DNA from 2 places in the Streptomyces sp. NPDC005435 genome. Region 2 is predicted to be linked to the other one. Evidence: riboswitches for the same ligand, from Rfam matches in the RefSeq annotation. Region 2 holds a riboswitch; the other holds the start of a gene.
What was found. Region 2 has a riboswitch for fluoride ahead of AB0898_RS15885 (DUF2180 family protein). Riboswitches for the same ligand answer to the same signal wherever they lie in the genome.
Positions count from the first base shown of each region.

Region 1: another riboswitch for fluoride. It lies ahead of AB0898_RS14255 (NUDIX hydrolase); the one in region 2 lies ahead of AB0898_RS15885 (DUF2180 family protein).

Region 1 is NZ_JBEXEQ010000009.1:268,802-283,269, reverse strand. Features, by position in the region: gene AB0898_RS14305 (ATP-binding cassette domain-containing protein) at 1-799, shown strand, start outside; gene AB0898_RS14300 (alpha/beta hydrolase) at 848-1,516, opposite strand; gene AB0898_RS14295 (DUF6924 domain-containing protein) at 1,592-2,014, opposite strand; gene AB0898_RS14290 (hypothetical protein) at 2,027-2,923, opposite strand; gene AB0898_RS14285 (hypothetical protein) at 3,037-4,215, opposite strand; gene AB0898_RS14280 (cytochrome d ubiquinol oxidase subunit II) at 4,350-5,357, opposite strand; gene AB0898_RS14275 (cytochrome ubiquinol oxidase subunit I) at 5,358-6,782, opposite strand; gene AB0898_RS14270 (alpha/beta fold hydrolase) at 6,898-7,608, opposite strand; gene AB0898_RS14265 (DNA starvation/stationary phase protection protein) at 7,889-8,461, shown strand; gene AB0898_RS14260 (cryptochrome/photolyase family protein) at 8,487-9,989, opposite strand; gene AB0898_RS14255 (NUDIX hydrolase) at 10,033-10,560, opposite strand; fluoride riboswitch at 10,590-10,657, opposite strand; gene AB0898_RS14250 (SpoIIE family protein phosphatase) at 10,703-12,847, opposite strand; gene AB0898_RS14245 (suppressor of fused domain protein) at 13,059-13,679, shown strand; gene AB0898_RS14240 (MFS transporter) at 13,718-14,468, opposite strand, start outside.
Region 2 is NZ_JBEXEQ010000011.1:83,942-98,409, forward strand. Features, by position in the region: gene AB0898_RS15880 (GAF domain-containing SpoIIE family protein phosphatase) at 1-840, shown strand, start outside; fluoride riboswitch at 960-1,038, shown strand; gene AB0898_RS15885 (DUF2180 family protein) at 1,166-1,372, shown strand; gene AB0898_RS15890 (hypothetical protein) at 1,529-1,672, opposite strand; gene AB0898_RS15895 (helix-turn-helix domain-containing protein) at 2,038-2,706, opposite strand; gene AB0898_RS15900 (SDR family NAD(P)-dependent oxidoreductase) at 2,922-3,686, shown strand; gene AB0898_RS15905 (LLM class F420-dependent oxidoreductase) at 3,851-4,774, shown strand; gene AB0898_RS15910 (DUF1684 domain-containing protein) at 4,825-5,649, shown strand; gene AB0898_RS15915 (hypothetical protein) at 6,012-6,467, shown strand; gene AB0898_RS15920 (cation acetate symporter) at 7,373-9,001, opposite strand; gene AB0898_RS31870 (DUF485 domain-containing protein) at 8,998-9,276, opposite strand; gene AB0898_RS15930 (toll/interleukin-1 receptor domain-containing protein) at 9,745-12,627, shown strand; gene AB0898_RS15935 (hypothetical protein) at 12,752-13,237, shown strand; gene AB0898_RS15940 (tetratricopeptide repeat protein) at 13,234-14,468, shown strand, end outside.

The DNA.
Region 1 (14,468 bases), on a different contig from region 2:
CGACTCCGCCGCCGAGCGGGCTCCGAAGCGGGGCGGCGCGCTCGTCGAGGCGCCGGTGGAGGAGATCCGGCTGGACGAGGTCACGTACCGGTACCCGGGGAAGGACCGTCCCGCCGTGGCCGGGGTCTCGCTCACCCTGCGGCGCGGCGAGATCCTCGCTGTCGTCGGCGTCAACGGCTCGGGCAAGAGCACGCTGACCCGGCTCATCACCGGCATCTACCTGCCCGACAAGGGCCGCGTCACCTGGAACGGCACCGACCTCGCCGCCGCCGACCCGGCCTCCGTCTGGAACCACACCGGACTCGTCCCGCAGATCTTCGCCCAATGGCCGCTGCGCGCCCGGGAGAACGTGACGCTCGGCCAGCCGCGCGGCCACGACGACAGCCTGGTCTGGGAAGCCGTCGAGGCCGTCGGGATGCGCGAGGCCGTCGAGGAACTCCCGGCCGGTCTCGACACCCTCCTCGCCCGCGAGATCTTCGGCGGCACCGAACTCTCCGGCGGCCAGTGGCAGCGCCTCGCCTGCTCCCGGGCCCTGTACCGCCGGCCGCCGCTGCTCATCCTGGACGAGCCGACCTCGCAGATGGACCCCCGTGGCGAGCACGCCATCTTCGAGAGGATCAAGGACATCTCCGCCGACCGCATCACGATCGTCGTCACGCACCGCCTGGAGAACACCCGGATCGCCGACCGGGTCATCGTCATGGAGGAGGGCCGGATCTCGGAACAGGGTACGTACGACGAACTCGTCCATGCCGGAGGGACGTTCGCGGAGCTGTCGCGGTTGTCGCGGGAGCGGTGAGGGGGCATGGGGCGGCCTGCCGTCCGGTCTCGGCGGGAGTCGCAGCCGTCAACGAGTGGGTGTGGTGGCGAGCAGTTCTCGCAGGAGTTCAACGACGAGACCGGGCTGTCCTACGAACGGGGAGTGGCCCGTCGGCCACTCGCGGACGTCGGTGCAGCGCGCGGCCATCTTCCGTTGCAGTTCCGGGTCGATGACCCGGTCCTGTGCGCAGACGACGTAGGTGGAGGGAGTTCGCTTCCAGCCGTGGTGCTCCGGGACTCCTCGTCCGCAACCGGGGGCCTGCGCGCGGAGCAGCCCCACCGCCCAGGCGGCGAGGGGTGCGGGGCAGTCGCCGTAGAGGGTGTCGGCGGCGCGGTCGGGGCGCAGGCTGGTCGAGCCGTCGGGCTGCCGGCTGATCGCGTCCTGGAGCTGCGGGGACGCCCCGCCCAGCCCCGCCGCGCTCTCGCCGGCATCGGGCACGAAGGCCGCCAGGTAGACCAGGTGCCCCGCTCCGCGCACCCCGGTGATCACCGACCCGCCGTAGGAGTGGCCGAGCACGACCGGAGGCTCCTCCAGGGCGTCGACGGCAGCCTGCACCGCCGCCGTGTCGGCGCCCAGCGAGCCCCGGTGGAGCTCGGGAACCACCACCTCGGTCCCTGCGGTCCGCAAGCGTTCCGCCACCACGGCGAAGTGTTCGGGGCAGTGATACAGACCGTGAACGAGCACCACGGCGGTCAACTCGCCCACCTCCTCGGGTCGTTGTCAGGCCGGTGATCCTGGCTACGGACCATGGCCGGCCTCTGCGGCAACACGTCAGCCCTCGCCGAAGCCGCGGAAGGTCCCTGAACCATCAGCGGTGTCGGCGAAATCCGCGAAGTCCATGTTGGCGATGCTGAGGTTCGCCGAGACGTCCGGGAACCACCGGGCGGGGAGCCGGAACGTCCGCCCCGGCTCGTCCGAGAGGTCCACGGCGAGAAGCGAGTGATCCGGATCCTTCATCGTGGCCGCGTCAGCCAGAAAGACGTGGATGATCTGAGCCTCTTCATCCGCGGCGGCCTCTTCGTCCACCAGCGCCTGGACCTCCACACCGGCGAAGCGCGGCTCGCCGGCATACGTGGCATGGCGGTGATCGCCGGCCGCGTCGAGCGCGGCTCGAACGGCGTCCCAGGCTCCGTCGTCGCCGAAGTCGGTGCGCAGCACCAGCGAGGTCAGATCATCAGGCTGAGGCAAAGGCATCCCGTGATCCTCTCACCCGACGCCGCCATCGACATCGACATCGACCGCAGTCGTCAGCCGCGCGAGTGTGCTCCGGAACGCGTACGGGGACGGCTCGATGGGGTACGGCGGGTGGGGTGGCAGGGGGTCGTCCCGTTCGGTGCCGGGTGGGAGGCCGCCGACCGCCGGGAGGCGGGTTCGGTGGGGTGGGAAGGCGAGTTCGGCCCAGAGGGCGGCGTCGAGGGGGACCGGGACCGCACCGGTGCGCGGCTGCCAGATGTCGCCGGTCTGGGGATGGATCGGCACGAGCACCAGGTCGGCGGGCGGCTCGCCGAAGGCCGGGCCCGCGAGGTCCAGCCGCTTCGGGGCTTTTCCGGTGCGCGGCAGCTTGGCGAGTGCCCGGCCGAGGAGGCCGGCGACCGGGCCGGGCGCCGCCTCGACCGGCGCGCCCCCGGCGGCCACCGCCACATGGGCGAGGGCCACGCCCGCCGGGATGTCCCGGAACTTGCTCAGCCGGTGCCACAGCGCGTCGGTGGCCAGCAGTTCCGGCCAGTCCATGACGGGGCGCTCGGGCGGGCCGGGCAGCCGCACCACGGCCTGCGGGACGAGCCGGACGACCTGCCAGCAGCCGCAGTCGTCCATCCTCGTGCCGACCGGCAGATCGCAGTTCAGGCAGGCGAGGTTCGGGCCGTCCCTGCCGTCGATCCCCATGCAGTAGCCGGCGGCCCGCTCCAGGATCAGCCGGGTACCACGTGTGTCGCCGGGTGCGAGGAGAACGGCGTCCGACTGCGCGGGGTCGACGGCGTAGGACCCGGCCTCCAGCAGGGGCGGATGCAGCGTCTCCCAGTGGGTGTCGATCACATGGACCGGCAGCGCCACCTCCGACACCGCCGCCGTCAGCACCGCACCGCAGCCCGCGCACCCGAACACCGCCAAGCCGTCCCCTCCCACCGTCGAAACCCCTGCATCCCATCAAGGGGCGGACCGGGGAGCAAGGGATTTTCGGGCGCCCCCGAACACCCCACCCCGGCGCGTCGGTTCCGTCAGCCCGAGTGCCAGCGGTTGCGGCCGTCGGAGGCGGGGCCGCAGACCATCGAGGTGCCCGCCTGGGTGACGCCCCTGGCTCCCGCAGGCGCGCAGAAGGCGCCGGGGTGGACGACCGGGCCCCCACCACCACCGCCTCCGGTGGAGGAAGAGCCGCCACCGGAGGCCGACGACGACCCACCGCCCGTACCCGAACCACCACTCGCGGACGAGCCCCCGCCTCCCGTCGCGGAGCCTCCCGACCCCCCGGAGGCTCCCCCGGTTCCGCCGCCCCCAGTCGTACTCCGCACCCGGTCATCGGTGTGATCCCGGTAGTCCGGAACCCCGTCGTCGTCCTTGTCGCCCAGGTAGGAACTCCCCCTCGCGCACCCGGCCTTCGGCGAGGCCAGCCCGAGTGTCACCTCGCCGGTGATGTCGTCGCCCTTCGCGGGGCTCTGGTCGCACACCCGCCAGGTCCCGTAACCCCCCTTGGGCAGCGCGTCGTTCATGTAGTGCGACTCGGCCCGGATCGCGTCCTCGGACACCCCGAGGTCCGTCAACTCCCCTACGGCGGCCTGCCAGGTGCGGCTCGTCAGGTCCGGCATCACCGGCCAGGGAATCCTCGCGCCGTCCTTCTTCGGGCACGGCTCCCCGGACTTGACGGCGGCGAAGGCGATCGATGTGCGCCCGCTCCCGCCGGAGGCGTTCTGGAAGCACACCACCCAGCCCGAGCGCACGACGATCGCGCGGTGGTCGGCGGAGGCGTCGTGGTGGCCGGTGGTGTAGCCGGCGGCGCGGGCGGCGGTCTCGGCCTGGTCGAGCGGCTTGCCCCGGTAACTCGGCGGCGGGGTGGGCTCGTTCGTCCGTTGCCGGGACGGCTCGGGGCTCGGACCGTGGGTCCGCGCGGCGGCCGGTTTGGCGTCCGTGCGGGTGGCGGTGTCGTCGAGTTGGCCGCCGGCGCCCGCGCCGACCGCCAGGAGGATGAACGCCCCGATACTCGCCCCGAGTTTGCCGAACCAGCGCCAGGGCGGGAGGAACCAGAGCAGTACGACGGCGGCGACCATCGCGAGGAAGCCCAGCGGGAAGCTGAACGCGCCGATGAGGGCGACCGCCGCCAGAAGGCCCAGTCCGGCGGCGGTGGTCTTCCACCAGGGGCGGGCCGGAGCGGGCCGTGGGGGTGCGGGGGTGTACGGGTTCACCGTGGGGTTCCTCGTTCGCCGGATGCGGGGGCGCTCCGGTGCACACGAGTGGTGTCCCTTTTCACGGATGCGCCCAAGTCGCCCCACTTTAGCGGGATGTCACCCCTTGCGTGGTCCCTTCCCGCTCACCTCCCTCACAACGACCGGTCCCCCACCCCCACGCTCCCCCGCCCGCTCAGCCGGAACAGCAGCAGGATCGACGGAACGATCAGCACCGCCGCCACACACGCCACGCCCACGACGACCGCGAGTGTGGCGTCGGGGGCGGCCGCTTCGGTGAGGGTGAGGTGGGTGCCGAGGAGGTACGGGTACTGGGCGACGCCCCAGCCCGCGACGACCAGGGCGACCGCCCCGGCGGCGATGGCCCGTACACCGAAGGTCCTGCGGGCGCGGAGCATGACGAGTCCGGATATGCCGCCGAGCGCGGCCAGGACGACCAACGGCAGGGCGCGGCCGGTGAGATGGGAGAACAGGCGGGGGGCGTCGGCCTGGAGGACGAAGATGCCCGCGATGCTCACGGCGCCGGTGACCGCTCCGGCGGCCAGGGCGCGGTCGCGGAAGTAGCGGTAGAGGGCGTGCTCGTCACGGTGCAGGGCCTCGACCGTGAGGTAGGTGGCGGCGAGATAGCCGCAGGCCAGGACCGCGAGGACGCCGCCGAGGATGCTGGAGGGGTTGACCCAGCTGGAGACGGCGTCGCCGTTGCCGGCCGTCGGTACGCGGCCGGAGGCCAGGCCGCCCGCGATGGTGCCGAAGCAGTACGGCGTGAGGACGGAGGACAGCGCGAACGCGACGCCGTACACGCGTCGTTCGGGCGTGCTGATGGTCGCCTTGCGGAAGGCGAACCCGGCGCCGCGCAGGACGATGCCGAGCAGGGCGAGGACCAGCGGGATGTACAGCGTGGTGGTGAGGGCGGCGAAGGCGGTGGGGAAGCCGCTCCACAGGACGACCAGGCAGTAGATGAGCCAGGTGTGGTTGGCCTCCCAGACGGGGGCGAGGGAGGAGTCGATGAGGTGGCGGGGCGCGTCGCCGCGCCGGGCGCCGCCCGCGAGCAGGTCCCAGAGGCCCGCGCCGAAGTCGGCTCCGCCGAGTACCGCGTAGGCGATGACGCCGATGAAGAGGAACACCGCGACCACGTCGGCCATTTACGACACCTTCCCCTCGGTGCGCTCGCGCGAGGCGTCCGGTCCGTAGGGCACGTCAACGGTCCCGTCGCCCTGCTTCTGCCACCGTCTCTTCATGGACAGCAGGACCCAGATGGCCGCGGCGCCGACCGCGGCGTAGAGGGCGACCACGACGCCGAAGGTGATCCACAGGTTGCCCTGGGTGGCCACCGCGTCCCGGGTGCGCAGCAGGCCGACGACGATCCAGGGCTGGCGGCCGACCTCGGTGACGACCCAGCCGCTCTCCATGCTGAGGATGGACAGCACCCCGCAGACGGAGGCCCCGCGCAGGAACCAGCGGTCGGTCTCCAGGGTGTGGCGGCGCTTCCACCACACCCACACGAACCAGGCGGCGACGGCCAGCATGACCATGGAGGTGCCCACCATGATGTCGAACGCCCAGTGCACGATGTTGACCTGCTCGGTGGTGGGCCGTACGGCCACGGGGACGGCGTCGAGCCCCTTGATGGTGGTGGACGGCTTGAACCCGGCGAGGATGGAGGCGACGCTCGGCACCGAGATGCCGTAGCGCACCTCGCCGTCGATGAGGAAGCCGCCCAGGGTCTCGGGGACGTGGCTGCCGGTGGTGGGGAGCAGTTCGATGGCGGCGAACTTGGCGGGCTCGTCGTCGAAGACCTCGCGGGCGATGGTGTCGCCGACGAAGATCTGCACGGGCAGCGCGGCGGCCGCGGTGACGAAGCTGATCAGGAAGCCGAGCCGCTGGTAGTGGCCGCGCCGTCCCCGGAGCATGCCGACCGTGTAGACGCCGGCCACGACGAATCCGGCGACGATGTAGGCGGCGAGCAGCATGTGCCAGAACTGCCACCAGAAGGCGCCGTTGAAGAAGACCTCGGCCGGGCGTACGTCGATCACCTTGCCGTCGCGCATCGTGATGCCGCCGGGCTGGTTCATCCAGCTGTTGGCCGCGATGACGGCGGCCGCTCCGCCGACGCTGGCCAGCGCCACGGGCACACCCGCCCAGAAGTGGGCCCAGGGGCGCATCCGGTCCCAGCCGTAGATGTAGATGGCGACGAAGATGGCCTCCAGGAAGAAGAAGAGGCCCTCGATGGCGAACGGGAAGCCGAAGGCGGCGCCGTAGGTCTTCATCAGGCCGGGCCAGAGGATGCCCAGTTCGAAGGAGAGGACGGTGCCGGTGATGGCGCCGACCGCGAAGAGCACGGCGGCGACCTTCGACCAGCGCCGGGCGAGGAGCAGGGCCGCCTCGTCGCCCTTGCGCAGCCCCCGGTAGTTGGCGATCAGCATGAGGGAGGTCAGCGCCACGCCGAAGGGCACCAGGATGATGTGGAAGCCCAGGGTGAACGCCATCTGCTCCCGCGCGGGCAGCAGCTGATCGGGGTCCGCGGCGGCCAGGATCGCGGTGAGGCCGGCCGGGTCGACCGTGAACATGGACGGTTCCTCCTCGTCCTCGGGAGGGACTGCGGCCACCGGGGTCTACGGCCGCCTTCCATGGATCTGTTTCATGTCGTACGCCGGGTTCGGATGCGTCCCGGTATGTCTGGGTCTAGAGATGTACGGCCGGGGCGTCGGACGTGGTGGTCCGGGCGACCAGGCCCCCGGGGACGGGCCGGGTGCGCAGCAGGTCCGAGACGGCCTCGGCGGCGAGGGTGTGCCAGGTGGGCAGGCGGCGCAGCATGGCGTGGTCGGTGCCGTCGAGGACGGCCATCCCGGCGCGGGCCCCCTCGGCGCGCGCCCGCTGGACGAAGCGGGTGGAGTCCGCCGCGGAGGTGACGTGGTCGGCGTCGCCGTGGAGGACGAGCAGCCGGGCGCCGTCGAGGTGGGCGACGGGTTCGCCGGGCGGCAGCCAGGGGGCGAGGGCGAGCACGCCGCATACGGCGGGGTGGCCGGCCACGCGTACGGCGGCCCGGCCGCCCATCGAGTGGCCGACGAGGACGACGGGGACGGGGCCGTAGCGGGCCGCCAGTTCGGCGAGGGCGCGGCGGACGTCGTCGGCGGCGGCGCCGTCGTTCCAGCCCCGGTGGCGGTAGCGGACCTCGCCGAGCAGGACGTGGTCCGGGGGCAGGCCGGTGCCGACCGCGCGCAGGAGGGAGCGCATCCGCAGCGCGGCGAGGTGCCAGGGGCGGGAGAGGGTGTGGTCCTCGGCGCGGCCGCCGTGGGCGGTGAGGACGGCGGCCCGTACGGTCTCGGGTGCGTGCCGTACCAGCAGGGCGCTTTCCGTCCGCCGGTCGTCCGTCGCCGTCCTGTCCGTGGTCATCCGCCGTGCTCCCCGCTGTGGTGGTCGTCGCCTGTCGTGACGGCCGGCCGTCGTGATCGTCGGCCACCGTGATCGTCTCCCGCCGTGATCGTCGGCCGCCGTGGGGAATCCGTAGCCGGGCGCCGTCCGGCTTGGCCGGGACCGGAAACCGGCCGACAACGCCGACGACAGTGAACCGGGAACCGGCCGGCCGGAAACCCGGCAGGTCTGACCGCGCCGGACCGGGGCACCCGTGATCGGGCAAGGAACGCAACGCCCGCGAGAGACCCGAGGTGGAACCATGACGAAGGAGATCAAGGACCTGACCCCGAAGTACACCGTCCCCGGTATCGAGCGCGAGGCGGCGGGGCGGCTGATCGGGGTGCTGCGGCTGCGGCTGCACGCGCTCAACGATCTGCATCTGACGCTCAAGCACGTGCACTGGAACGTCGTCGGGCCGCACTTCATCGCCGTGCACGAGATGATCGACCCGCAGGTGGACCGGGTGCGCGAGATGGCCGACGACGTGGCGGAGCGCATCGCGGCGCTGGGCGGGGTCGCACAGGGTACGCCGGGCAGGCTGGTGGCGGAGCGCACCTGGGACGACTACTCGATCGGCCGGGGCGACGCCATCGCCCATCTGGGTGCTCTCGACCTCGTCTACACCGGGGTGATCGAAGGCGTACGGGCCGCGGTCAAGGAGGCGGGCGACATCGACCCCGCCACCGAGGATCTGCTGATCGAGCAGCTGCGGGACCTGGAGCAGTTCCAGTGGTTCGTGCGGGCGCACCTGGAGAGCGCGGGCGGCACGCTCGCGACCGGTGGCGCGCGCACCGAGGAGCAGGCCGCGGCCAAGGGCGCCGAGCTGAGCTGAGGACGTGCGGGATCGGGGCGCGGCGTCACGGGGGTCCGGCGCCGCGCCCCCGCTCTGTGCGCAGTACCTCGTCCAGGTCGCCGAGCCGGTCCAGGCCCTGGACGGCGCGCGCGGTGCGCGGGTTGCCGGCGAGGACGGCGCGGTGGCGGTGGACGAAGGACCAGTAGCCGGTGGTGAAGGGGCAGGCCCGCGCGCCGGTGCGGTCGCCCGGGCGGTACGCGCAGCCGTCGCACAGGTCGCTCATCCGGTGGATGTAGGCGCCCCCGGAGGTGTACGGCTTGGTGGTCATGCGGCCGCCGTCGGCGTACTGGGACATGCCGACGACGTTGGGCAGCATCACCCAGTCGTAGCCGTCGACGAAGCTGCGGTGGAACCAGTCGGTCACCGCGGCCGGGTCCCAGCCCCGCTGGAGGGCGTGGCTGCCGAGCAGCATCAGGCGCGGGATGTGGTGGGTCCAGCCGGTGTCGCGGACCTGGGCGAGGGCGGTGGCCAGGCAGCGGGCGGTGACGGCGTCGGCGTCGAGGCCGTCGAACCAGTCGGGCAGCGGGGCGTGGTGGCGCAGGGCGTTGCGGTGGCGGTAGTCCTCGCCGAAGTACCAGTAGAGGTGCCAGACGTACTCGCGCCAGCCGGCGATCTGCCGTACGAACCCCTCGGCGCTGTGCACGGGCGCGTGCCCGGAGCGCCAGGCGTCCTCGGCGGCGGCGACGGTCTCGGCGGGGTCGAGGAGGCCGAGGTTGAGGGAGGACGAGAGCAGGCTGTGGCTCATGACCGGGTCGGCGGCGAGCATGGCGTCCTCGTGCGGGCCGAATCCGGCGAGCCGGTGTGCGGTGAAGCGGCGCAGCGCGGCGACGGCCTCGCGGCGGGAGGCGGGGAAGCGGCGGGGGCCGTCGCGGCCCGTGAAGCGGATGCCGTCGCGCTGTTCCCAGCGGTCGAGGTCGGCGCGGACCTCGGCGTCGATGTCGTCCTCGCGGGGCCGGTACGGGGCGGGGGCGCCCAGGGTGCTCGCGCCCTTGGGCGGGGGTTCGCGGTTGGCGTGGTCGTGGTTCCAGCGGCCGCCTGCCGGGGTGTCGCCGTCCATGAGGAGGCCGAGTTCGCGGCGGACCCAGCGGTAGAAGTCCTCCTGGCGCAGCCGTCGTCCGTCGCGGCCGTCGGCCCAGGCGCGGAAGGCGTCGTGCGGGATGAGGAAGGCGGGGGTGGGCAGCACGCGGACCCGGTCCAGGGAGCGGACCAGGCGCAGGGCGGCGCGTGAGGTGGGGTGGTGGACGGTCACGGGGGTGTCGCCGACGGCTTCGCCGAGGCCCTCGCGGTAGGTCTCGGCGCGGACGTAGCGGACGCGGTCGCCCAGTTCGGCGGCGCGGTGGCGCATCGCGGAGAGGACCAGGTGGGCCTTGGCGCGGTGGAAGCGGCGGCGCCGGAAGACCGAGCGGGCCTCGATCATGACGAGGGGGGCGTCGCGGGCGGGGGCGTCGTCGCCGGTGAGGAAGTGGGGGCCGAGCTGGTCGCCGAAGAGCCAGTGCGGGTCGGTCATGGGAGCGCCTCGTTCCTCCGGCCGGCCGGTTCCGCGGGTGCCGTCAGTCCAGTTCGGGGGCGGGGCGCGGGGTACGGCGGAAGAAAGTGGTGGCGCGTCTGATGCGGGAGGCGGTGTCGTTGGGGCGCCAGAGGTTGCCGAGGTAGGGGGCGTAGCGGCGGGCGCCGTGGTGGTAGAAGCCGGGCAGGTGTCCGGCCAGGGGCGGCTTGAGGTCGAGGGCGCGCAGCCGGGCGAAGGGCACGAACTCGGGTGTCATGCCCGGCTCGCGGGCCACCGGGTTCTGGCCGTGGGCGGAGCCGTCGGCGGCGAAGACCAGGTCGACGGTGCGCTGTCTGCTGTCGGGGTCGACGGCCTCCAGCACGAAGGCGACGCGTGTCGGTTCCACCGCGAGGCCGGTCTCCTCGCGCAGCTCGCGGCGGGCGCACGCGGCCATGCTCTCGCCCATCCGGGGGGTGCCGCCGGGCAGCACCCAGTCGTCCAGGCCCTGGGCGGTGCGGTGGACGAGCAGCACGCACTGTCCCCGGAAGAGGATGGTGGAGCAGCGGAGCATCATGTCGTCGGGCATCGTCATGCCGACCTCCTCGCGTATGACGTGCGGGTGTGCCGGCAGAGGCCATCAGCGGGCGTACGCGCCCGCGGTTACGGCGAGCCTCATCGCCGCGAGTGCTGCGTCCATTGTCGAACCGGCCGGGGGCCCGGGCAAACGGTGAGCCCTACTCCGCTCCCCCGGGCGGGCCGAGGCGGGCCAGGAGGAGGGCCGTGTCGTCCCCGGCGGACTGGTCGAGGGTGTCGAGGAGCATGTCGCAGATGTCCTGGAGCGAGCCGGCGGGGGTGGTGGGGCCGGTGGGCGCGGTGGAGCCGGCGGACGCGGTGGAGCCGGCGGCTCCTTCCAGCGCGCGGCTCAGGGCCTCGATGCCGACGTCGATGGCGTCGTGCCGGGACTCCACGAGGCCGTCCGTGTAGAGGGCCAGCAGGGAGCCCTCGGGCAGTTTCGTCTCCAGCGTCCCGAACGGTACGCCGCCCACGCCCAGCGGGGCGGCGGTGGGCAGGGTGAGGAGCCGGGCGCCCTGTCCGGGCTGGACGAGCACGGGCGGCAGATGTCCGGCGCTGGACAGCACACAGGTGCCGCGCTTGGGGTCGCAGACGGCGTAGACGCAGGTGGCGAAGGACTCGCTCAGGCCGGCCGCCGTCTCGTCGAGGTGCCCGAGCAGTTCGGCGGGCGGGAGGTCGAGGCGGGCCAGGGCGCGGGTGGTGGTGCGCAGCTGACCCATGATCGCGGCGGCGCGTATGCCGCTGCCCATGACGTCGCCGACCACGAGTCCGACCCGGCCGTCGTTGAGCGGCAGTACGTCGTACCAGTCGCCGCCGACCTCGGTGCCGCTGCCCGCGGGCCGGTAGCCGACGGCGATCTCCAGGCCGTCGGGCTGGTCGGGGGGCTGCTGGGGCAGCAGGCTGTGCTGGAGGGTGAGCGCGGTCTCGCGCTCACGGCCGTAGAGCAGGGCGTTGTCCACGCTGACGGCGGCGCGGCCGACGAGTTCGCAGACCAGCTGGAGGTCGCGGCTGTCGAAGGGGCGGGTGTCGGCGGTGCGGTAGAGGGTGAGCACGCCGAGCACGGAGCCCCGGGCCAGCAGGGGCGCGGCCAGGAGGCTGCGGACCCCGGTGCCGCGCAGCGCCTCGGCGGCCTGCTCGTCCCGGGCGAGCTCGCGGAGCGCGGCGGCGTCCACGCGGGGGATCAGTACGGGCGCGGCCTCGCGGACGCTGCGGCACAGCAGCGGGGACGAGCCGGAGCCGGTGAGTCCGTCCGGCAGCTCGGCGGTGCCGTCGCTGCCGTCGGGGCGGGCGGCGGCGACCGCGAGGGTACGGAAGCCGCCGTGGCCTTCGCCGGAGTGCGGGGCCAGCGAACGCTGTCCGACCACGGAGTCCAGTACGTCGACGGTGGCCAGGTCGGCGAACCGGGGCACGACGGCCGCGGCCAGCTCCCGCACGGTCTGTTGCAGATCGAGCGTGCTGCCGATGCCGGAACTGGCCTCGGTGAGGGTGGCGAGGTGCCGGTGGGCCGCCGCGATCTCGGTGGCGGCCAGATGCCGTTCGGTGACGTCCACGACGGACACCGCCACGCCCAGCGGATGCCCGCGCCGGTCCTCGATGCGGTAGTACGACTCCGACCAGGCGTGGTCGTGGTCCGGGTCGAGCGGGGTACGGCCCACCGTGCGCTGGTCGAGGATCGGCTCGCCGGTGCGCAGCACCTGTCGCATCGCGGACTCGATCGCGGTGGTGTCCAGCTCGGGCAGCGTGTCCTCCAGGCGCCGCCCGCGCACCTCGTGCTCGGTGACCCCGTTGGCGGTGGTCAGGGCGCGGTTGATCCGCATCCAGCGCAGATCGGTGTCGAACACCGCGAGCCCGACCGGGGACTGGTCGATCAGCAGCTCGGAGAGGGCGAGGTCGCCCTCGACGCGTCGTACGGTGCCCTCGTCGGCGGCGAGCGCCAGGCCCAGCACCCGGCCGTCGGGGTCGTGCAGCCGGCCCTTGCGGTACTCCACCAGGCGGGTGGAACCGTCCTTGCAGCGGGCGGGGAAGACGCCCGCGAAACTCTCGCCTGCGTGGATCCGCCCGAACCGCTCGTGCGCGTGCTCCACGTCCTCCGGCGCGGCCAGCAGCTCGTCCACGGACGCGCCGAGCGCCTCGTCGGCCGCGTACCCGAAGAGCTGTTCCGCCTCGGGGCTCCACAGCACGATGCGGCCCTGGCCGTCGACCACCACGGCCGAGGCGTGCAGCAGGTCCAGCAGTCCCCCGGGCACCCCGGCGTCCCCGGTCCCGGCCGGCCCGGGCCCGCGACTCCAGAGGTCCTTGCCACCCATACCCGCCGCCTCCCGTCGCCCGGTCCGACGCGGGTTACGCCCGGACCGCGCCTTTTGCGTCAGCTGATACCACTATGCCGCGAGGGGCGCTGCCGCGCGGGGAGGGGAGGGGGGTGGGGGGCTTGTACGGGGTGCGGCCGGGGTGTGGTCGGGCTGTGGTCGGCGGGCGGGCGGCGTGGGAGAGGGCCGTACGCGGTGGGATGATCACACGGTGAGTGACGCGAGGGTGCCGGCCGCGGAGGCCGTTGAGTCGCATGTCCGGGCGTACTTCGCGGGGCACGCCGTGGAGGCCGTCGGCTTGGGTCCCGACTTCAATCCCGGGCTCGGCTCCGGGTTCGGTTCCGGGGCGGAACGGCGAGAGGTGGCACCCGGGGCGCGCGTACTCGTGGTGGGGCCCGGTCCGCGCGGCGACGGCTGGGCCTATGTGACCGCCGGGTGCTGGGCCGCGACGGACCCGACGGAGAAGGGCGGTCACGGGCTTGAGTTCGTGATGACCGCCCACGTCCGCGACCAGCGGTTCGTCGAGCTCATGGCGATGATCGCCGCCTACCACCGCGGACACCGGCTCGGCCTGGAGCACAGCATGCCGATCGGTGAGCCGTGGGTGCCGGGGTCGGCCTGCGATCACCTGCTGATCAGCCTGCCCTATCTCCACGGACCGGACCTCGAACACTGTCCCGTCCCCGGGGGCCACGCCCGCATCCTGTGGACCCTGCCCGTGACGACGGCCGAGATCGAGTTCCGCAGGCGTCACGGGCACGAGGCGCTGGAGCGGCTCTTCGACGAGGCGGAGATCATCCCCACCGATCCCTTCAGGGCGTCGGTCGTCTGAGTCTCCGGGCACGGCCCCGCATATCTCCGGGCACGGCCCTACAACGCGGGATCACCCTCCGCCTGCCGGCTCCCCGTTTCCGTCGCCCCGGACACCACCCCGGCCGCGCCCCGGCCGGAGGCCCACCGCACCGCCGGGCCCATCGCCAGGCCCGCCGTCAGGAACAGCGCTCCCAGCAGGAGCCAGCCGAGCGTGCCGCCGGAGAGGACGAGGGTGGTCAGGAGGAGCGGGCCGATGAGGCGGGCCACGGCGGTGCCGGCGCCGTAGAAGCCTTGGTACTGGCCCTGTTTGTCGGGCGGGGCGAGGGCGAAGCCGATCTCCCAGGAGCCGGAGCCGAGAAGCATCTCGCCGAGCACCTGGACGCAGGCGGCGGCGAGCAGGACGAGCCCGGCGGTCCAGGCGGTGGTGCCGGTGGCCGACAGCGCGAAGCAGCCACAGGCGGCGAGCAGGACCAGCCCGGCGTGCCGTATCGCGCGGGACGCGGAGGACAGGTCCGTGACGCGGCCCGCCATGCGGACCTGGAAGAGGACCACACCGACCGTGTTGACGACCAGCAGCGCCGACACCGTCCAGCTCGGGGCCTCGGTGCGCTCCACGATCCACAGCGGCAGCACCACGCTGAGCAGCGGCATGTAGAGCAGCATGACCATGTTGAGGAGGGACACCAGGGCGTACGGGCGGTCGCGGAGGACGGACAGGCTCGGCCCGTCCTGTCCCGTGGCCACCGGTATCCCGGTCGGCGGCCGCAGGCGGGCCAGCACTGCCGCGGCCAGCAGGAAGCTCGCCCCG
Region 2 (14,468 bases):
TTCGTCCGGCGCGCCCCGGCGACCCGCTTCGACGAGCAGGAACAGGCGCTCGCGGCCGACCTCGGCCACCGGGCGGGCCTCGCGCTGGACAACGCCCGGCTCTACGCGCTCCAGCAGCACACCGCCGAGCAGTTGCAGCTCTCCCTGCTGCCGGACCTGTCCGGCGTCGGCGACGTCGAGCTGGCCGCGCGCTATGTGGCCGCGCGGGAGCGGGCGGAGGTGGGCGGCGACTGGTACGACGCGTTCCGGCTGCCCGACGGCTCGCTGATCCTCGCCGTCGGCGACGTCGTCGGCCACGATCTGACCGCCGCCGTCCGCATGGGCCAGCTGCGCAACATGCTGCGGGCGCTGGCCTACGACAGCGGGGACGACCCGGCCGGCACGATGGGCCGGCTGGACCGGGTGATGCAGGGTCTGACCGCCGTCGAGCTGGTCACGGCGGTCATCGCCCGCGTGGAGACGCCCCCGGACGCGCCCTGGCTGCTGCACTGGACCAACGCCGGGCATCTGCCGCCCCTGCTGGTCTGCCCCGACGGCCGCAGCGACCTCCTGGAGGAGGGGCACGCCCCCATCCTCGGCGTGGATCCCGGCCTCGACCGCGACACCGCGACCGTCACGCTGCCGCCCGGCTGCACGTTCCTCCTGTACACGGACGGGCTCGTGGAACGTCCCGGCGAGGACATCGGGCGCGGGCTGACCCGGCTGCGCCAGTGCGCGACCGCGTTCGCGGGCGAGCCGCTGGAGGTCTTCCTGGACGAGCTGCTGGCCCGGATGGGCGACGACCGCCAGGACGACATCGCCGTCCTGGCCATGCGGGTTCCCTCCGCTCCGTCCGGCTGATCCCTACGGGCCGCCCCGCACGGTCGCTCGCCGGTCCCTCTTGATCCGCGCTGCCGACTGGTCCGTCCCGCCGACTTGTCCGCCCTGCCGACTTGACCGCCGCCGCGCGGGGCGGTTCACTCGACATCGGCGATGGAGCCCGCCTGGACCCCCTCCGGTCCGAACCGCCCACCCCGGGCTGATGGTTCCTGACTCCGTCAGGAAACCCATGCCCTCGGGAGGTACGCAGGGTGAACACATCGTCGGCCCCCATCACGCGACGCGCACTCGCGCCGCTGTCCGACTCCGCCCGCCCGTCCGTCCGTTGCCGGAACGGAGCGCGGCGATGAACTGCTTCGACTGCCAGGACCTGGACGTCACCACCGCCGCGGTCGCGGTCTGCCGCTCGTGCGGTGCGGGCATCTGCGGCCGGCACGCGCACCCGTACGCCCAAGTCCTCCACCGGGCGGCCGGCATGGGCACCGCGACCAGGCGCCGGGCGGCACGGCGCCTGCTGTGCGAGACCTGCGCGGCGGCCGAACGCAGCGACTGACCCCCGCCCCGAGACGGCCGCGGCAGCCTCTCCCGCCTGCCCGGCCTCCCCACCCTTCCGGCGCGCGTCCCTCCGAGCCGTACACCCGCACGGCCCGGGCGCCCGGAAGGCGACGTCCGGGGTGTGCGGCCCGGCTGGGCCGCACACCCCGGCTCGTCAACGCCCTTGCCGCTGGGGGTAGTCGCCGCAGCCCTCCCCCGCGACCAGCACCGAGGTGACGCACGCCGGCAGACCGTCGGCGCCCCGCCCGGTCTCCCGCGAGGTCTGCCGGGTGAAGCCGAGCGAGGCTTTGGGGATCACCGGGTACTTGGGCTGCGCCGCATCGACCGTCCACCGCTCGCCCCGGCCTGCTGGTAGAGCTCGTCGGCGGGGGTGGTGAAGACTTCGCGACCCCAAAGCTGCACGCGCGTACCGGACTTGCATCCCTTCCCGGCCCACCGCACCTCGATCGCGGGCACCCGTTCGCCGCCCTCGGCCAGGGCCTGCACACGGACGAGGTCCAAACTCCATTACGCCTTGGCCGAGTTGCGGGCCGGCCGTCGCAGCACCCGTGGCTCACCCCACCCGGGAACCGGGGCGGGCGCCTCGCCAAGGATCGTCCCGAGCAGAAGCGGTGCGACTCCGTGCGGCGGGTCGGGTACGAGGTCCATCGACAACTCCCGCTCTCAGTCGCCGCGTTCCGCACGCCGGGCGTCGTTCGCGAGGCTGCGGGCGATGGCGGCGGCGTCGGAGGCCACGTCCTCCACGGTCGCGTGACGTCGCGCGAGGAAGTCGCTGCGCAGCAGTGTGGCGTAGCCGTGGGCTGCCGCGATCTGACGCTCCAACAACTGGAGGGCACTCTTGGCGTCCTCACCGGTGACGGCCAGGGCCGCGGGCAACAGGGCGTCCATGACGGCGCGTCCGGCCTCCATCAGCTCCTGACTCCCGGCGTCCCGGAGTTCCTCGGCGTAGATGAGGTCGAAGCCCGAGCCGTGCTCGGCCGCGAAGCGGGTGTAGACGGCCGCGGCGGCGGCCATGGCCTCGACGGGGTCACCGGATCGGCCGGGGGCGTCACCGAGGCCGCCGGGGTCACCGGGGTCACCGGGGTCACCCAACGCCGCCTGCGCGGCCCGCAGTTCGCCGGTCAGCCGGTGCGCGGCGGTGATCGCGCACGCGATCAGCAGATCCTTGCGGCTCGCGAAGTGGCGGTAGGGGGCCGCGCTGCTCACCCCGGCCCGGCGGGCGACCTCGGCGACCGAGAGGGCGCCGACGCCCTGTTCCGCGATGACGTCGAGGGCGGTCGTGACCAGCGTGGCCTTGAGATCGCCATGGTGATACGTGCTGCGCCGAGGCATTCGCCGACCCTCCCTCGCTGAATGTAAGGGACATCTTACATCAAGCCACTCCAAGCCGGTCCGGCACACAGGGGCGCGAGTGCGGGTGCAGGTGCGGGCGCGCCCATGATCCCACCCCCTCCATGTTTGACTCGATGAAAGAGGGCTCTTACATTGATGTGATAGGCCATTTACATGGGCCACTGAACTGCCCTCATTCCCAGAAGGAGCGAAATATGTCCGCGAAGCTGGAGACAACGGTCGCGGTCGTCACCGGCGCCAGCAGCGGCATCGGCCGCGCCACCGCCGTACGGCTCGCCGAGGAAGGCGCCGCCGTGGCGCTGGTCGCGCGCCGCCGTGAGCGGGTGGAGGAACTCGCCCGGACCATCGAGGCGAAGGGCGGCCGGGCCCTCGCGGTGGAGGCCGACCTCACCGGCGCCGACGCCGCGAACGGGGTCGTCGAACAGGTCGTCGGCCACTTCGGACGGCTCGACATCCTGGTCAACGCGGCCGGTGTCATGCTCAACGGCGACACCCTGCGCGCCCGGACCGACGAGTGGGACCAGATGGTGGACATCAACCTCAAGGGGCTGCTGTACCTCACCAAGGCCGCGCTCCCCCACTTGCTGGAGGCCGCGCAGACCGCCGATCGCCGGGTCGCCGACGTGGTCAACATCAGCTCCGTCGCGGGCCGCCAGGCCCACCCCACCGTGGCCGTCTACAACGCCACCAAGTTCGGCGTCACCGCCGTCACCGAGGCCTGGCGCCAGGAGTTCACCAGCCGCGGCGTCCGCTTCTGCGTGATCGGCCCCGGCGCCGTCGACACCGAGCTCTTCGGCCATCAGCAGCCGCAGGTCCAGGAAAGTGACGAGCGGTTCTTCGCCGGCATCGAGAAACTGCACCCCGAGGACATCGCGGACGCGGTCGCCTACGTCACCACCAGCCCGCGCCGACGCGCCATCAACGAGATCGTCGTCCGCCCGACGGACCAGACGGTCTGAGCGCCCTTCCCCATGTGGCCGGCGCACATGTGCGAGCCGCACACACGACCGCCCCGTACAGACGGCTGCACGCGGCCGCACATGGCTGATCCGTACACACGACTGACAAGAAGCTGTCACAAAAGAACCGGAATGCGGTCCCCGCGAGGACCGTTTTCACTGGCATGACTGTGGGAGTAGCGCTCAACGCGGCCGACGCGCCGAATCAGGTCGACGCCACCGTGCGGCTGGCCCAGGAGGCCGCGGCCGCCGGTCTGCGGTCGGCGTGGTTCGGCCAGACCTTCGGCGCGGACTCGCCCCAGCTCGCGGCGATCGTCGGGCGCGAGGTGCCCGGGCTGCAGGTGGGCACCTCCGCGATCCCCGTCTTCGGCCGCCATCCGCTGCCCGTCGCCGGCCAGGCCCTGACCGCCCAGGCGGCGACGCACGGCCGCTACCACCTCGGCCTGGCCCTGGGTACCAAGCTGCTGACCGAGACCGGCTTCGGTCTGCCCTTCGAACGCCCCATCGCCAGGCTGCGTGAATTCCTCACCGTGCTGCGGCAGTTGACCCAGACCGGAACGGCCGACTTCCACGGTGAACTGCTGACCGCCACCACCCCGGTCCCCGCGCGCGTGTCCGGCGCCGAGGACGGCGTACCCATCCTGGTCGCCGCGATGGGGCCACAGGCGCTGCGGGTCAGCGGCGAACTGGCGGACGGCATCCTGCCGTACCTCGCCGGACCCCGCGCCCTCGCGGACCACATCGTCCCCGCCCTGACCGCCGCGGCCGAGGCCGCAGGGCGTCCCGCGCCCCGGGTCGTGGCCCTCGTGCCCGGCGTGGTCACGGACGACGTGGACGCGGTGCGGCGGAAGGCCACCGAGTACCTCGCCTTCTACGAGCGGATCCCGTCCTACGCGCGGGTCATCGAGCTCTCCGGCGGTCGCCGCGCCTCCGACCTGGCCGTGATCGGCGACGAGAAGACGGTCGCGGCGCAGGTACGGCGCTACCGCGACGCCGGTGCGACCGAGGTCGTGTTCTCCGGCACGGAGATGGCGGGCGACGAGGACCGGCGCCGTACCTGGGCCCTCCTCGGCGAACTGGCCTCCTGACGTCCGCCAGTCCAACTCCCTTTGAAAACTCGCGTATTGAAGGAGTTCACATGACCACCGAGGCGACCACGACGGACCTGCGGGCCTTCACCGAGGACTGGCTGGAGTGGTACCGCGCCCACGAGGCCCGGCTCGCCGGCCCGCACGGCTTCCTGGCGATCACCGGCCTGCACTGGCTGGACGACCGCCCGCAGCGCTTCCCGGACGCGCCGGGCACGTGGCACACCGGCGCCGAGGGTGTCGTGGTGCGGCTGGACGAGGGCGAGGAACTGCTGGTGGACGGCGTGCCGGTCCGGGGCGAACACCGCTTCGGCGTCCTCCCCGAACGCGGCGGTGTCGACGCCGTCTGGGGCGACGCCGTCATCGAGATCGCCAAGCGCGGCGGCCACGACATCGTCCGCCCCCGCCACCCGGACGCCCCGCTGCGTACGGCCTTCACCGGCACCCCCGCCTACGCCCCCGACCCCCGCTGGGCCGTCACCGGCCGCTACGTCCCCTTCGACACACCCCGCCCCACCACCGTGGGCGCGGCGGTCGAGGGCCTTGAGCACGTGTACGACGCGCCGGGCCGGGTCGAGTTCGAACTCGACGGCCACGCCCTCGCCTTGACCGCGTTCCCGGGTGCGGGCGAGGGCGGTCTGACGGTCCTGTTCACCGACGCCACCTCCGGCGTCACCACCTACGCCGCCAACCGCGCCCTTGCCATCGCCCCGCCCGCCCCCGACGGCACCGTCCTCCTGGACTTCAACCGCGCCGCCAACCTGCCGTGCGCGTACACCGACCTCGCCACCTGCCCGCTGCCTCCGGCGGAGAACCGGCTGCCGGTGCCGATCGAGGCGGGCCAGAAGCTTCCCCGGGAACGCGGGGGCGCGTGAACCCGGCCGCACTCCACGTAGCGGGCATCTTCAGCTGGTCGGCGCGGCGATCAGAGCGGGCTGCCGTAACCGCCCACCGTGTCGGGGAGGTCGGCGTCGTGAGTGTCGGCTACCAGCTCGGCGAGGGTGAAGTGGGCTTCCACTCCGTGAGGCACGCGAACCGGGAGGCCATGGCCTAGCCTCCCATCGGGCCTGGCCCATGACACCGGGCCCGCCGGCCTCGGCGCGGGGAGATCATCGGACAGGGCGGCGCCCGCAGGAGACACGGCGCAGACCGCTGAGCCACGGTCGGCCGGGCGGGGTCTCGAAGCTCCGGCGGGGGCCGAGGGGCCCGGCCGGTTCCGAGGCGGCACAATGCGGCCGTGGACCTGAGACCGGAACTGTCACCCCCGCCCGTCAGCCGGCAGCGGCTGGCGGAGCTCTGCGACGACATCGAGCGGATCGCCGGCCTGCTGCTTCGCGGAGACGAGAGCGCGGAGGACGAGATCAGGGGCTTCAACGCGAAGACGGGCCACGCCTACGTGGCCCTGGACTTCACCGCGTACGAAGGCAGCCGGAGTCTGCGCGAGTTCGCGTCCGAGGCCGGGCGTCCGGCCCGCCCTCGGATCGCGGACATCGTCACGGACGAACTCGTCGAGGTGGTCCGCAGAATCCTCGCCGGCAGCCCGGAGACCGGCTACTACCTGCGCCTCCTCCAGGCCAACGTCCCGCATCCCCGGGTCGGCGACCTGATCTTCCATCCCCCGGCCGGCCTGCGCGGCGCCTCGCCCGAGCAGCTCGTCGACGAGGCGCTCGGGTACCGGCCGATAGCGCTGTGAACGAGAGGGCTGCTCGGGTACGTCGAGGGCGGCTGCGAGCGCGGGGCCCCGGGGCGACCGTGGTGCCGCCGAGGGCTACGAACTGCGCGGGGGGATGTTCTTCATCGCCGCGATGCCCACGCCTTCGTCCTGCTCACCGGCCTGGACACCGCCCAATGGCCGCCCCCGCCGGGCGTCGCCGTCGGCGGCTTGAGCTACACGCCCTACACACTCACGCAGGGCCGAACGCCTCACCTGATCACGATCACGGCCCTGCTCGCCCTGGCCGTCCTCGCTCCGGCGCTGTCCTGGCAACGCCGACGGGCTGCGCGGGCGCGGTGCGAGCGGAGCGCGTGGACGCATGGGCAGCCACGCCACGGACTCTCCGCCGCTCACGGCGCTCTCCGCGTAGGCGGCCCTCGCCTGCCCGCTGATCCTCATCAGGTGCCCGGACACCGCATGCCGCGACAGGCTGCCGGGCAACTGCGTGACCCGGCGGTTCCCGGGCGAGTACCCGGAGGTCGTACTCGTAGCCGACCACATGCCCGGCCACGACGATCCACGGCTTCAACGGCGTCACGAACAGCCGTAGTTGACGCCGGTCCAGCGTGGCCAGGATGCGGGTGCCGATGGTGACGTCCGAACGGTCGCCGTGGCCGGAGGCAGGGGACGCGACCCGCTGACCGCATGCCGCTTGCGCCGCACGAACGACCCCTGGATCTCGTCCTCCGTCACCGACACGTCCGCCGGCACGGTGGGCACGGAAGCGGGCACGGCCACAAGCACGGCCACAGGCCAGGGGCCGTCCCGTCGCCACGCCCTGCCCCCCGTCCCCCCACGGGCAACACCACTCCACCGCACCCCCGAGCGAGACAAAACAGACTCTCACACGCCACTGACACCCACCCGAACCCGCAGGCCGGAGTTCACGGCGTCCGGTCGGACGGTGGCGGTGGCGGTGGCGGTCCCGCCAGCAGGCGGCGTTCGGCGGACTCGTAGCGGCCGCGTTCCCGGTCGGCGGCCTTGCGGCCGGAGAGCAGGGTGGTGAGCCAGCCGGCGAGGAAGCCCGCGGGGACGGAGGCGAGGGCGGGGGTGTTGTACGGGAACCAGTCGAAGTCGGCTTCCGGGAAGGCGGAGAGGGGGGAGCCGGAGACGAGGGTGGTGCCCGGGGTCAGGACGAGGACGGTGAGGGTGCCGACGACGAGCGTGGCGAGCAGACCCGCGCGGGTGTAGCGGCGCCAGAAGAGGGTGTAGAGCAGCGCGGGCGCGATGGCCGAGGCGCCGAGGGTGAAGGAGAGGGTCGCCAGGGGCTGGAGGCTGCGGTGCTGGGCGAGAGCAGCGGCCAGGATGACGGGGATGCCCACCAGCAGGGCGCACGAGCGGGCGAGGGTGAGTTCGCGCGCCGGGGGCAGCGGGGTGGGGCGGGAGGCCGTCAGGTCGTGGGCGAGGGCGTTGGCGCAGGCGAGCGTCATGCTCGCCACGGAGGCGAGGAGGGTGAGGAAGACGGCGGTGGTGACGGTGGCGAAGAGCAGGCTCTCGGAGCGGGAGAGGCCGGTGCCGAACGCGGCGCGGGCGCCGAGCAGATAGGCGGTGGTGCCGTGCGGATCGGCTCCGGCGATACGCGCGCGGCCGAGAAGGGCGGTGGCCCCGGTGCAGATCAGTACGAGCATCAGGATGAACAGGGTGACCGAGGAGACCGCCCAGGACATGGCCCGGCGGACCTGGCGCGGTGTTCCGGCGGTGTACATGCGCATGGTGACGTGCGGCAGGCAGGCGGCGCCCAGCACGATGGCGCACTGGGTGCTCGCCATGTCGAGGGCGGGGTGCGGACTGCTGGAGTACTGGAGCCCCCAGCGCAGATAGGCGGGCCCGGCTCCGCTCTGGCGTTCGGCGGTGCGGAACAGCGTCTCGGTGCTCCAGCCGAAGGTGTGCAGGATCAGTCCGCTGACGACGAGACCGGAGGCGAGGAGCATCACCGTCTTGAAGATCTGGACGAGCGCGGTGCCGCGCATCCCGCCGAGCGCCGCGTAGCTGATCATGAGTATCCCGGCGCCCACCACGCAGCCGTTCTTCATGGCGGGTTCGGTGAACCCCATGACGTAGGCGAGGAGTTCACCCACACCGGCGAGCTGAACGATCATCATCGGGACGAGTGCGACGAGGGTGACGGCGCAGGCCGCGACGCGGACGCTGCGCGCGGGATGGCGGTGGCCGAGAACATCGCCCATGGTGTAGCGGCCGGTGTTGTGCAGCGGCTCGGCGAGCAGGAACATCAGCAGGAGCAGGGACAGTACGGCGCTGAGGGCGAGGACCACCCCGTCGTAGCCGCACAGCGCGATGATGCCGCCGATGGTGAGCACGGTGGCGGCGGAGATGTAGTCCCCGGCGATGGCGAGGCCGTTGCGCAGGGGCGAGAGGGACTTGTAGCCGGTGTAGAACTCGGCGAGGTCGTCCGCGTCCGGGCCGGTGAGGACGCAGAGCAGCAGGGTCAGCGCGACGACGGAGCAGAAGGCGGCCAGGGACCAGGACTGCGCGGGACCGCTGAACTCCGTCACCGGGCCCCTTTCCGGTGCGTGGGCGCCGGGTACGCCTGGCGGGCGCGGCGGATCAGCGGGTCGACGACGGAGCGCGCGGAGACTTCGTAGAGCAGGACGGCCAGCCAGGTGACGGGGATCTGCGCGAGGGCCAGTACCAGCCCGGTGGGCAGGCCGCCGGGCCCCGGACGGGTCATCAGCCCCGGCGCCTTGACCGTCAGTAAGAGGAACCCGGCGAAGTAGCCGAGCGCGGTAAGGGACGGCACGCGCCGCTGCCAGCGGTAGGCGCGGCGCAACAGGCGCAGGGTGCGGACCGGACCGGACCGCCACCCCGCGGGCTCCGGCCCGGACGCCCCCTGCTCCGTCGACCAACCGGGCGTACTGCGGGGCGTTCCGTCGGCTTCTGAGTCGTCGGACTGCGGTCGGCCGGGGGAAAACCCGGAGCTGTCGTAGGACATGTCGGAATCTCCTGGCGGGGACTGGGCCCGGAAAGAGACGGACCGCGTGCACGGGCGGCGGCTCGGGGTTCGCTTACGTGGTGTTCGTCGCGGATCGGAGGTGCCGTACGGGTGGGTCGATCACCCACTGTGCGGGGCGATTTCATGGTGCGCGCGAATATGTCGGCCGACAGGGACAGTTACCCCTGACCTCATGTCGACATGTCCACTGCCGACGATCGTTCTCGGCCAGAGTGCGGGGGCGTCGCGTACCGTGAAGTGCTGGGCGTGCTGGGTTCCGGGGGCGGGCGGAGCGAGGAGACCTGGGTGGACGAGTACGACGTCTTTCTCTCGTTCGGCGGTCACGACCGGCTCATGGCCGAGCGGACCGCGAAGGAACTGCACGCCAGAGGCCTGCGCGTCTTTCTCGACGAAGGCATCCGCACCGGCCAGGGCGTGACGGCGGCCATCGAGAGGGCGCTGGCGGCGTCCCGCCTGCTGCTCGTGTACTTCTCGGCGGGCTACCCGATCCGGTACGCCTGCCAGTTCGAGCTGACAGCCGCGTTGCTGGCCGGTCAGCGGGAGGGGAATCCCGCCGGGCGCATCGTCGTGATCAACCCGGAGCCGGACGAGGATCACCTGTTCCCGGTGGAGCTGGCCGACGCCTCCTTCGCCCGCGCGCCGAAGTACGGGGACAAGGCCGCGTACGCCGCGCTGGAGGCCGCGATCCGGGAGCGGCTGCGGTCCGTGCGGGGCACCATCGGCGAGCCCCGGTTCACCGAGCGGCCTCGCTGGATCGCGAACCGCGTCGCGGGCGAGTACGGCTTCGTCGGCCGTTACCGCGAACAGTGGCAGCTGCACTCCCGGCTCCGTGAGGCCGGCTATCCGCTGGTCCGGCAGGTGACGTCCGGTCCCGTGGTGGCGCTGCTCGGCGTCGCCGGTGCGGGCAAGTCCGCCCTCGCCGCCGCCTACTCCTGGCAGTTCGGGGCGGCGTACCCCGGCGGGGTGCACTGGCTGGACCTGTCGGGCACCACACGGTCGGACATGACGGACCGTTACCACGCCGAGGTGCGCCGGATCGCGCGCACGCTCCAGGCCGGTCCGGACACCGGCCGAGCCGACGCCGCGGAGCTGACCGCCGCCGTAGCGAACCGTCTCCACACGGCGCGGGAGGCGGCCCTGTGGGTGGTCGACGACCTGCCGCCCGGCCTGGAGTGGCGGGAGGTCGAGCCGCTCCTGCTGCCGGCGGAACCGTGGCTGCACACGGTGCTGATCAGCCGCCACGGCCCCTACGCCGAGACGATGCCGACCGTGGAGCTCGGGCCGATGAGCGCCGAGGACGCGCGGGCGCTGCTGCTCAGGTACCGTCCGGTGGACACCGAGGACGAGGCGCGGGCCCTGGACGTCCTCGTCGACCGGCTGGGCGGCCACGCCATGGGCCTGCGGCTGACCGGACGCCGGCTGCGCGACAGGCAGGGGCTGCTCTCCGTCGCCGGCCAGGTCCGCCACCTCGCCGACGAACCGGGCGCCCTCGACGCCGCGACGGTCCTGGTCCGCGAGAGCTTCCGGACGCTCACCGAGCGGCAGCGGCTCGTTCTCCAGCTCACGGAGGTGTGCGCGGGCGCGTCCCTGCCCGCCCGGTTCATCGCCGACGTGGTCACCGAGGTGCGGCCCGCCGGGGACGATCCGGGCGACGCGCTCACCGGTCTGCGCGACCTCATGCTGGCGGCCCGGACCGAGGACCGCTGGGAGTTCCACTCCATCGTCCGGGAAGCGGCGCGGCGCTTTCTGCCTCCCGTCGTTCCCCCGTCCCTGCTCGCCCGGACCGCCGCCGGACTGCTGCTGCGGCAGGCCGAGTCGCCCGGCGGCGTACCGGAGGAGCTGATGCCGCACGCCGCCGCCCTCGCCCGCCGCTCCGACGTGCCCGCCGGCACCGCTCACACGCTGCACCGCGTGCTGAGCGTCTTCCACGAGGACCGCGGCGAGCCGGTCGCGGCCGCCCGGCACTGGGATCTGGCCCTGGCGTCGGCTATGGGGACGGCACCGGAGCTGCTCCGGGCCGCGCAGGCCCATCTGGACGCGGGCGGGTACGAAAGGGCCGGACACTACGCCGGCCTCGCGCGCCGGGCCGCACCGGCCGGTTCGCCGGCCGGGACCGCCGCCGTGACCGTGCTGGCCCAGGCCCTCGACTCGCTCGGCCGGATCAAGGCGGCGGACCCCTGCTGGGACACCGTACGAGCGGCGCTCCCGCCGCTGTCGGACGTCCGGCCGGCCGGGACGGGGACGGCCGGTGACGGGCAGGCCGTCGATGAGGCCACGACGGAACTGTGGCTGGGCTACCTGAAGAGCCGCCGGCTCCGCGGCGACATGCGCACCGCTCTGACGTACGCCGAAGCCCTCGTCGCCCTCCTCTCCCGTGAGCCGGCCGAGACCGCCGGACACCGCCTCCAGGCCGCGCGGATCGAGCTGGCCGTCGTCCAGCTGTCCACGAACGCCCAGCGCGAGGCCCGGCAGACCGCGGAGACCGTCCGGAACTGGTACCGCGAACAGGGCCTTCCCGAGCACATGCACTCCGTGGCGGCCCAGTCCGTGCTGGCGCAGGCCTGGCTGACCCTGCATCTGCTGGAGCTCGGCCCCGATCCGGCGAACTGGCGGGAGGCCGCCGAGTCATTGGCCCGGCTCCGGGAGCAACTGCGCTCCCGGCACGGACCGTTGAACGGCGCCACGCTCGCCGCCGACGTGGAGTACGGCTACGCCCTGCTGTGTCTGGGGCGTCCACACAAGGCCCGCACGCACCTGGTGGAGACGATCTCCCGGCTCGACCGCCGGTACGGCCCCCGGCACCCGCTGACGCTCCGCGCCCGGCTGATGCTGGGCCGCTCGCACGCCCAGCTGCGCGAGTACCGGCAGGCGGCGGAACTGCACGAGCACGCCTACGACGGCCTGTCGGCCACCCTCGGCCCCCGGCACCCCGACACGCTGCACGCGCAGTACGGGCTCGGGGTGGCGCTGGTGCTCACCGGTAACCGGAGCCGGGGCCGGCGCATGCTGAGAGAGGTGCGCCGCACCGCGCCGTCCTCCGTGGGACGCAAGAGCGACCTGTACGCGCAGAGCGTCGCCGCGACGGCCCTGTTCGTCCTCCCGTCCGGGCTCTGGCGCCAGGTCGACCGCATGACCAACGACCGGCCCGGCCCCGACGACGAGCCGTAGACTGCTCGGGTGAGGGAAGCCTCCGGGTGAAGTAAGTGGTGGTGGACGGCCGTTACGGCGCCGACGCCTCTGCTCACCGCGCACGGGAGGCGCGTTCCCGAGGATGTCGACAACAGGGGGGCACATGGATCCGGTGTCTGTGGCACTGCTGGTCTCGCTGGCCGGCGGGGCCGGAGGGGAACTCGGCAAGCAGGCCTGGGCAGGGCTCTCGGCGCTGGTGCGGCGGCCCTTCCGCCGAGGCGGCGCGGACGGGGACGGTGACGCGGGCGCCCCCGATCCCGCGCTCCCGACCGGCGAGGCGGAACTGGCCCGGCTGGACCGCAACCCCGACGATCAGAACGCCGCGCACGCCCTGAGCACGGCGCTGGCGGTACGGTCCGCCCTGGACACGGAGTTCCGGGCCGCGCTCACCACCTGGCAGGAGCAGGCCAACCAGGTGCGCGTGGAAGGCGATTCGATCCACAACTCCATCAGCGGGGGCGTCCAGCACGCACCGGTGCTGCAGGGCCGGGACTTCTCGGGCCTCACCGTCAACCACACCCCGACGCCGCCGCCTCCGGCGCAGGACGGCGGCCGTTCCGGGGACGGCCGGCCGTCGGGGTGGGCGTGACCGGAGAATCCGTCGCCCGCGTCGGCAACGCCATCAGCGGCGGCACCTTCATGGGTACGGTCGTCCAGGCGGCCAACGTCACCATGACCCTGTCACCGGCCCCCGTGCGGCCGTTGGGCGTCCCGCACGCGCCGTCCTCCGTGTTCGTCGGCCGGGACGAGGAGACGCGCACACTCCTGGACGTCCTCGCCCCGGACGACGGAAGCGTCCCGCGCCGGCGAGTTGCCCTGGTGACCGGTCCGGCGGGTGTCGGAAAGAGCGAACTGCTGCTGCAGAACGCCCACTTCGCCCACCGGCGCGGCTGGTTCCCCGGCGGTGTCCTCGCCATCGACCTGCAGGGGTACGCGGCCGACCTGCCCCCGCTGACGCCAGGCGAAGCGCTGGGCCGGCTGCTGTACCGGCTGGGGCTGCCGCTCGACGCCGTCCCCGAGCACGCCGAGGACCGCGCCGCCGCCTTCCGGGAGTACCTCAGGGACCGCTCGGTGCTCGTCCTCCTCGACAACGCCCACGACAGCGCACAGGTCCGCCCGCTGCTGCCCCCCGAGGGCTGCGCGGCCCTGGTGTCCAGCCGCCACCGGCTGCCCGCGCTGGACGACGTGCACCGTCTCGGCCTGGCCGCCCTGCCACCGGAGCGCTCCTGCGAGCTGATCCTCGCCGCGGCGGCCCTGCGCGAGGAGGGCGCCGGGGAGCACGTACGCCGGATCGCCGCCCAGTGCGGCGGACTGCCCCTCGCGCTGCGGGTCGCGGCCGCCCGGGTACGCGGGGAGACAGCCGAAGAACTGGCCGACTTCGCGGGCCGGCTGGACGACGAAAGGAACGGACTGATGGAGCTGGACGACGGAGAGCGTGCCGTCACCGCGTCCTTCCACGCCTCGTACGACCGCCTCGACGACGGCCCGCGTCTGCTGTTCGCGCTGTGGGGATTGCACCCCGGCACCCGCCTCGACGTGCACGGCGTCGCGGCCCTGGCGGACCTGCCGCAGCCGGACGTGCGCCGTGCGCTGCGGGCGCTGCGCGACGCGCACCTCGTGGACGCGGACGGCGCCGGCCGGTACACGATGCACGACCTGCTCCACGCCTACGCCCGGACCCGGGCGCACGACGACCTGACCGAGGCGAGGGTCCAGGCCGCCCTTGACCGGCTGATCGACTACTACCTGTACACCGCCGACCGTGCCGACGCGGCCGTGGCGCCCGGGCGTTACCGTCTCCCCCACACGGTGGCCCGGCC